2 regions of the Escherichia sp. B1147 genome follow, and region 1 is predicted to be linked to the other one. Evidence: predicted binding sites of a transcription regulator. Region 1 holds the regulator's gene; the other holds the start of a gene.

Region 1 (3,179 bases):
TATACTTAGCGATGATCGGCAGAACTTTCCGCGAAACGTGACGGTGGCAAGAGATGAATATCTATAGTTTTGATTTTGATGAGATTGAGAGTCAGGAGGACTTTTATCGCGACTTTAGGCACACCTTTGGTCTGGATAAAGATAAGGTGCGCGACCTCGACTCTTTGTGGGACGTATTAATGAATGATGTTCTGCCGCTACCGCTGGAGATTGAATTTGTTCATTTGGGGGAGAAAACGCGTCGGCGTTTTGGCGCGTTAATACTGCTGTTTGATGAGGCGGAGGAAGAGCTGGAAGGGCATTTGCGTTTTAATGTTCGTCACTAGCGCAAAAAAAGCCCCCGAACCGGGGGGCAATATCGTCGGACAAGACGATGAGGGTTTATTTGTACAGTTCAGCTGTGGCGTGCCAGGTATCGCCGCTACGCGCTTCGGTAATCTGGTAAGCAGTCGCGCCTTTCTCTTCCGCTTTTTTATTCAGCATTTCACGCATATCCATTGGAGAAGATGCTACACCGCTGACGGACACGGTGCCGATGGCTTCACGATTTTGTGCTTGAGAAGCATCAATGGAGTCGGCAGCGAAAGCACCGAAAGAGAGAACAGAGAGCACACTTAATGCAGCAACAGTGGTTTTGATTTTCATGATTTTTACCTCGACATAATCTTTTAGCTGGGTCTTTGTTTCGTGACCCGCATCACAGAATTAAGTATACACTAATTATCGAGCTAATTAATACCTGGCTAACTGTTTGGTGTGGATACTAAGTGTTAAAAAATATTATTTTTATAACTTAAAAGAATTAAAAAAAAGTACCATTCTTTATGGAAAAGTGTTTTGTATCAATTGGATATGAGTTTTTTGCGGAGTATGCGTTATTTGCTCTATACATTCATTTTGTGAATGAAATGTCATGCTAAAAGGCACTATTTGTTAAGTGTCAGGCAGAAAGAAACGGGGGATCGAGAGGAGATAGCAACATTTTCCCCGTCGCAAAGCGCGACGGGGCAGAGATTAAAGCTCCTGGTCGAACAGCTCTAAAATCGCTTCGTACAGGTCTTTGACGGTGAAACCTTTAGCAGGGGTGGTAAAGATGGTGTCATCACCTGCGATGGTGCCAAGAATACCTTCTGCTTTGCCCAGAGAGTCCAGCAGACGCGCAATCAACTGCGCCGCGCCAGGGCTGGTATGTATTACAACAACAGCATCGTTGTAGTCGATATCCAGCACCAGGTTCTTCAATGGGCTGGAAGTGGTAGGTACGCCCAGTTCAGCTGGCAGGCAGTAAACCATTTCCATTTTTGCATTGCGGGTACGTACAGCACCAAATTTGGTCAACATTCGCGAGACTTTAGACTGATTAATATTGTCAAAGCCTTGCTCCTGCAATGCGGCGACGATTTCACCCTGGGAGCTAAATTTCTCTTCTTTAAGTAACGCTTTAAACGCTTTAACTAATTCTTCTTGCTTAGACGAGCTTCGCATAAGTCACCCGATATGGTGGTTGATACAACATTATTGTGCATACAGATGAATTTTTATGCAAACAGTCTGCCCTGGAGAAGGCTGAAATAATGTTATGAAAGAGCGGGATTTTATCAAATTTCGTGATTGAGAAACATGCCTGCGTCACGGCGTGTAAATTCTGCTTAAAAGTAAATTAATTGTTATCAAATTGATGTTGTTTTGGCTGAGCGGTAGGGTATATTGTCACCACCTGTTGGAATGTTGCTCTAATGCATAAGCGGCTGTTAATTACGTAAGTTAGGTTCCTGATTACGTCAATTAAATGCATAAACGCCAAATTTGCGTGACTACACATTCTTGAGAAGTGGTCATTGTAAACTGTTAATTTGTGGATTAAGGTCGCGGCAGCGGAGCAACATGTCTTAGTTTATCAATATAATAAGGAGTTTAGGATGAAAGTCGCAGTCCTCGGCGCTGCTGGCGGTATTGGCCAGGCGCTTGCATTACTGTTAAAAACCCAACTGCCTTCAGGTTCAGAACTCTCCCTGTATGATATCGCTCCAGTCACTCCCGGTGTGGCCGTCGACCTGAGCCATATCCCTACTGCTGTGAAAATAAAAGGTTTTTCTGGTGAAGATGCGACCCCTGCACTGGAAGGCGCTGATGTGGTTCTCATCTCCGCAGGTGTAGCGCGTAAACCTGGTATGGATCGTTCCGATCTGTTTAACGTTAACGCCGGTATCGTGAAGAATCTGGTACAGCAAATTGCGACAACCTGCCCGAAAGCGTGCATCGGTATCATTACAAACCCGGTAAACACCACGGTAGCTATCGCTGCGGAAGTGCTGAAGAAAGCGGGTGTGTATGACAAGAACAAACTGTTCGGCGTCACCACGCTGGATATCATTCGTTCCAATACGTTTGTCGCTGAACTGAAAGGCAAACAGCCGGGCGAAGTTGAAGTTCCGGTTATTGGCGGTCACTCTGGCGTTACCATTCTGCCGCTGCTGTCTCAAGTTCCTGGCGTAAGCTTTACCGAGCAGGAAGTTGCTGATCTGACCAAACGTATCCAGAACGCGGGTACGGAAGTGGTTGAAGCGAAGGCCGGTGGCGGGTCTGCAACCCTGTCCATGGGCCAGGCAGCTGCACGCTTCGGCCTGTCTCTGGTTCGTGCGCTGCAAGGCGAAAAAGGTGTAGTTGAATGCGCCTACGTTGAAGGTGACGGCCAGTATGCTCGTTTCTTCTCTCAACCGCTTCTGCTGGGTAAAAATGGCGTGGAAGAGCGTAAATCTATCGGTACTCTGAGCGCATTTGAACAGAACGCGCTGGAAGGAATGCTGGATACGCTGAAGAAAGATATCGCCCTGGGCGAAGAGTTCGTTAATAAGTAATTGATTAGCGAATAATAAAAAACCGGAGCACAGTCTCCGGTTTTTTGTTTTTTTAATGACGGCCTTAATTGGTCGCCGGATATTCCTGAATAGTGACCTGCAATGTCAGTTTTTTATCGTCGCGCATCACCACCACCGGAATCACCGAACCTGGTCGAATTTCTGCCACTTGATCCATTGTCTCCAGAGCGGAGATTGCAGGCTTGTTATCCACCGAGATAATCAGATCGTTGACCTGGATACCGGCATTCGCCGCCGGGCCATCAGGTGACACTTCATTAACCACAATCCCTTGCAGCTGATCGATACCGCCACCCTGCG
Region 2 (3,179 bases), 480 kb from region 1:
ATGCCTGATGCGATGCTGGCGCGTCTTATCATGCCTACGGAGTGCTGCGTAGGTCGGATAAGGCGTTCACGCCGCATCCGACGATGAGTGCCAATGCCTGATGCGATGCTGGCGCGTCTTATTATGCCTATGGAGTGCTGCGTAGGTTGGATAAGGCGTTCACGCCGCATCCGGCGATTTCCATCGCTTATCCCAAATCCGCCATCAACACTTTGGATTTACGCTGGTAGTTATACAACTGCTTTTTGCTCTCCGGCAGCAAATCAATATCCACCGGGGTAAATCCACGTTCCTGGAACCAGTGAATACTGCGCGTGGTCAGTACAAACAATTTGCTTAAGCCGCTTTGCTTCGCCTGGGCCGCTATGCGTTCCAGCAAAACTTCGCCCCTTGATGAACTGCGGTAATCCGGATGTACAGCCACGCACGCCATTTCACCTATCTTCTCTTCCGGGAATGGATAGAGTGCTGCGCAGGCAATAGTCGTGTTATCGCGCTGAATAATAGTGAATTTATCGATTTCCATCTCCAGTTGTTCGCGAGAACGACGCACCAGAATACCCTGCTGCTCAAGTGGACGGATCAACTCCAGAATGCCGCCAATATCGTTGATTGTTGCGCGACGAATCTGCTCGGCGCTTTCCATCACAATCTGTGTACCGATACCGTCGCGTGAGAACAGCTCTTGCAACAGCGCGCCGTCTTCCTGATAACTGATTAAATGACAGCGACGTACGCCGCTGCGACAGGCTTTCACCGCGCCTCGCAAAAAGCGCACCGTACCAGAGTTGTAATCGCCTTTCTCTTCCTGGGCTTCTACCCGCGCTTGCGCCTCGTTAGGGAAAAGTTCGGAGACAATATCGCCATCGTCATTGGTGACACCTTGCGAAGAGCAAAAACCTATCATCTTCTCGGCTTTCAGTTTGATGGCCAGCTGAGTGGCAATCTCTTCCGAGGTCAGGTTAAAGCTCTCGCCAGTGACCGAAACCGCCACCGGCCCCATCAGTACAATCGCACCGCTGTCCAGTTGGCGATGAATCGCTTCTTCATCAATCCGCCGGATGCGCCCGCTATGGCAGTAATCCACACCATCATCTACGCCCAGCGGCTGGGCAATAATAAAATTGCCGCTGACGACGTTGATATGCGCGCCTTGCAATGGCGTGTTGTTGAGGCTCATTGACAGGCGAGCGGTAATATCCAGCTGTAACGTACCCGCAGCCTGCTTCACCAGCTCCAGCGTTTTGGCGTCGGTCACGCGCGTATTCTTGTGATATAGCGGCTCATGGTGATGCGCTGCCAGATTTGCGTCGATCTGGGGACGTGCGCCATAAACCACCACCAGACGAATGCCGAGGCTATGCAATAACCCAATGTCATTGACAATACTGGAGAAATTTTCATGCTCAATGGCTTCTCCGCCGAGCATGATGACAAACGTTTTTCCCCGGTGGGTATTGATATAGGGAACCGAATGGCGGAATCCCTCGACCAGCTCGGTTTTACGTTCCTTTACCACGGCACACCTCTTTGCATGATTATTCGAAATTACTGTATTTTTATTCTGTTTTTTCGCCGTGTGCAAGTGCGAATTTTATGCGGGAGCGACTTTTTTATCAGTAATACCGTGAATATAAATAGAATGTTTACCTTTTTATAGATGACAGATTATGCGTCTTTCGCTAAAGTTTCCGGTCAAATTGGTCGTTTACTTGTTACACAGCTTAGATTTCTTTTGCTCGGGAGAGGCATGTCAGGATCCAACACTGCAATCAGCCGCCGTCGTTTACTGCAAGGCGCGGGCGCCATGTGGCTATTGAGCGTAAGCCAGGTGAGTCTGGCTGCGGTCAGTCAGGTCGTGGCGGTGCGCGTCTGGCCTGCATCCAGCTATACCCGTGTGACGGTAGAATCAAATCGTCAGCTGAAATATAAGCAGTTTGCGTTGAGTAACCCTGAACGCGTGGTGGTGGATATCGAAGATGTAAACCTGAACTCGGTGCTCAAGGGGATGGCTGCGCAAATCCGCGCTGACGACCCGTTCATCAAGTCGGCACGCGTTGGCCAATTTGATCCGCAAACCGTGCGGATGGTTTTTGAGTTAAAGCAAAATGTAAAACCGCAGATGTTTGCCCTCGCGCCGGTCGCCGGGTTTAAAGAACGCCTGGTGATGGACCTTTATCCGGCCAATGCTCAGGACATGCAGGACCCACTGTTGGCACTGCTGGAAGATTACAATAAAGGCGACCTCGAAAAGCAGGTGCCGCCTGCACAGAGTGGCCCACAGCCTGGCAAGGCAGGGCGCGATCGTCCGATTGTCATTATGCTTGACCCTGGCCACGGCGGCGAAGACTCTGGCGCGGTGGGGAAATACAAAACGCGCGAAAAAGACGTGGTATTGCAAATAGCTCGCCGTCTGCGCTCTCTGATCGAGAAAGAGGGCAATATGAAGGTTTACATGACGCGTAATGAAGACATCTTCATTCCGTTGCAAGTGCGCGTAGCAAAAGCACAGAAACAGCGTGCTGACTTGTTTGTCTCTATTCATGCCGACGCCTTTACCAGTCGCCAGCCGAGCGGTTCCTCGGTGTTTGCGCTCTCTACCAAAGGCGCAACCAGTACTGCGGCAAAATATCTGGCGCAAACCCAGAACGCCTCTGACTTGATTGGTGGCGTGAGCAAAAGCGGCGACCGCTATGTCGACCACACCATGTTTGATATGGTGCAGTCGCTGACCATTGCCGACAGCCTAAAGTTTGGTAAGGCTGTGCTAAATAAGCTGGGTAAAATCAACAAGCTGCATAAGAATCAGGTTGAGCAGGCCGGGTTTGCCGTGCTGAAAGCGCCAGATATTCCATCCATTCTGGTCGAAACGGCGTTTATCAGTAACGTTGAAGAAGAGCGCAAATTGAAAACGGCAACTTTCCAGCAGGAAGTTGCGGAGTCTATTCTTGCGGGTATTAAAGCGTATTTTGCCGATGGGGCGACGCTGGCGCGAAGGGGATGATGTTTTAATTTATTTATTCAATGGGTTTATGTTTCATTGAGTCAATATTATTGATATGAATATTAGACAGTGATTTTGTGATTGTTGTCGAATATTTGAAAGTTGGCCAGAAAAATAAGTCTGGCGTCTCTTTTATTAAACACAATCCCGTGTAAGGTATACGCATTAGTTAGTC

What was found. The regulator ArgR, encoded in region 1, controls arginine synthesis, uptake and breakdown. The targets are predictions, from matches to a motif close to ANTGAATAAAAATACANT.
Region 2: a site for ArgR is predicted at 1,551-1,568, ahead of argA (amino-acid N-acetyltransferase). Genes of this name have one in related genera too.

Annotation. Positions count from the first base shown of each region.
Region 1 is NZ_LFHY01000015.1:38,117-41,295, forward strand. Features, by position in the region: gene A9180_RS15115 (hypothetical protein) at 54-326, shown strand; gene yhcN (peroxide/acid stress response protein YhcN) at 382-645, opposite strand; gene argR (transcriptional regulator ArgR) at 1,015-1,485, opposite strand; gene mdh (malate dehydrogenase) at 1,920-2,858, shown strand; gene degS (outer membrane-stress sensor serine endopeptidase DegS) at 2,923-3,179, opposite strand, start outside.
Region 2 is NZ_LFHY01000015.1:516,022-519,200, forward strand. Features, by position in the region: gene argA (amino-acid N-acetyltransferase) at 188-1,519, opposite strand; gene amiC (N-acetylmuramoyl-L-alanine amidase AmiC) at 1,751-3,004, shown strand.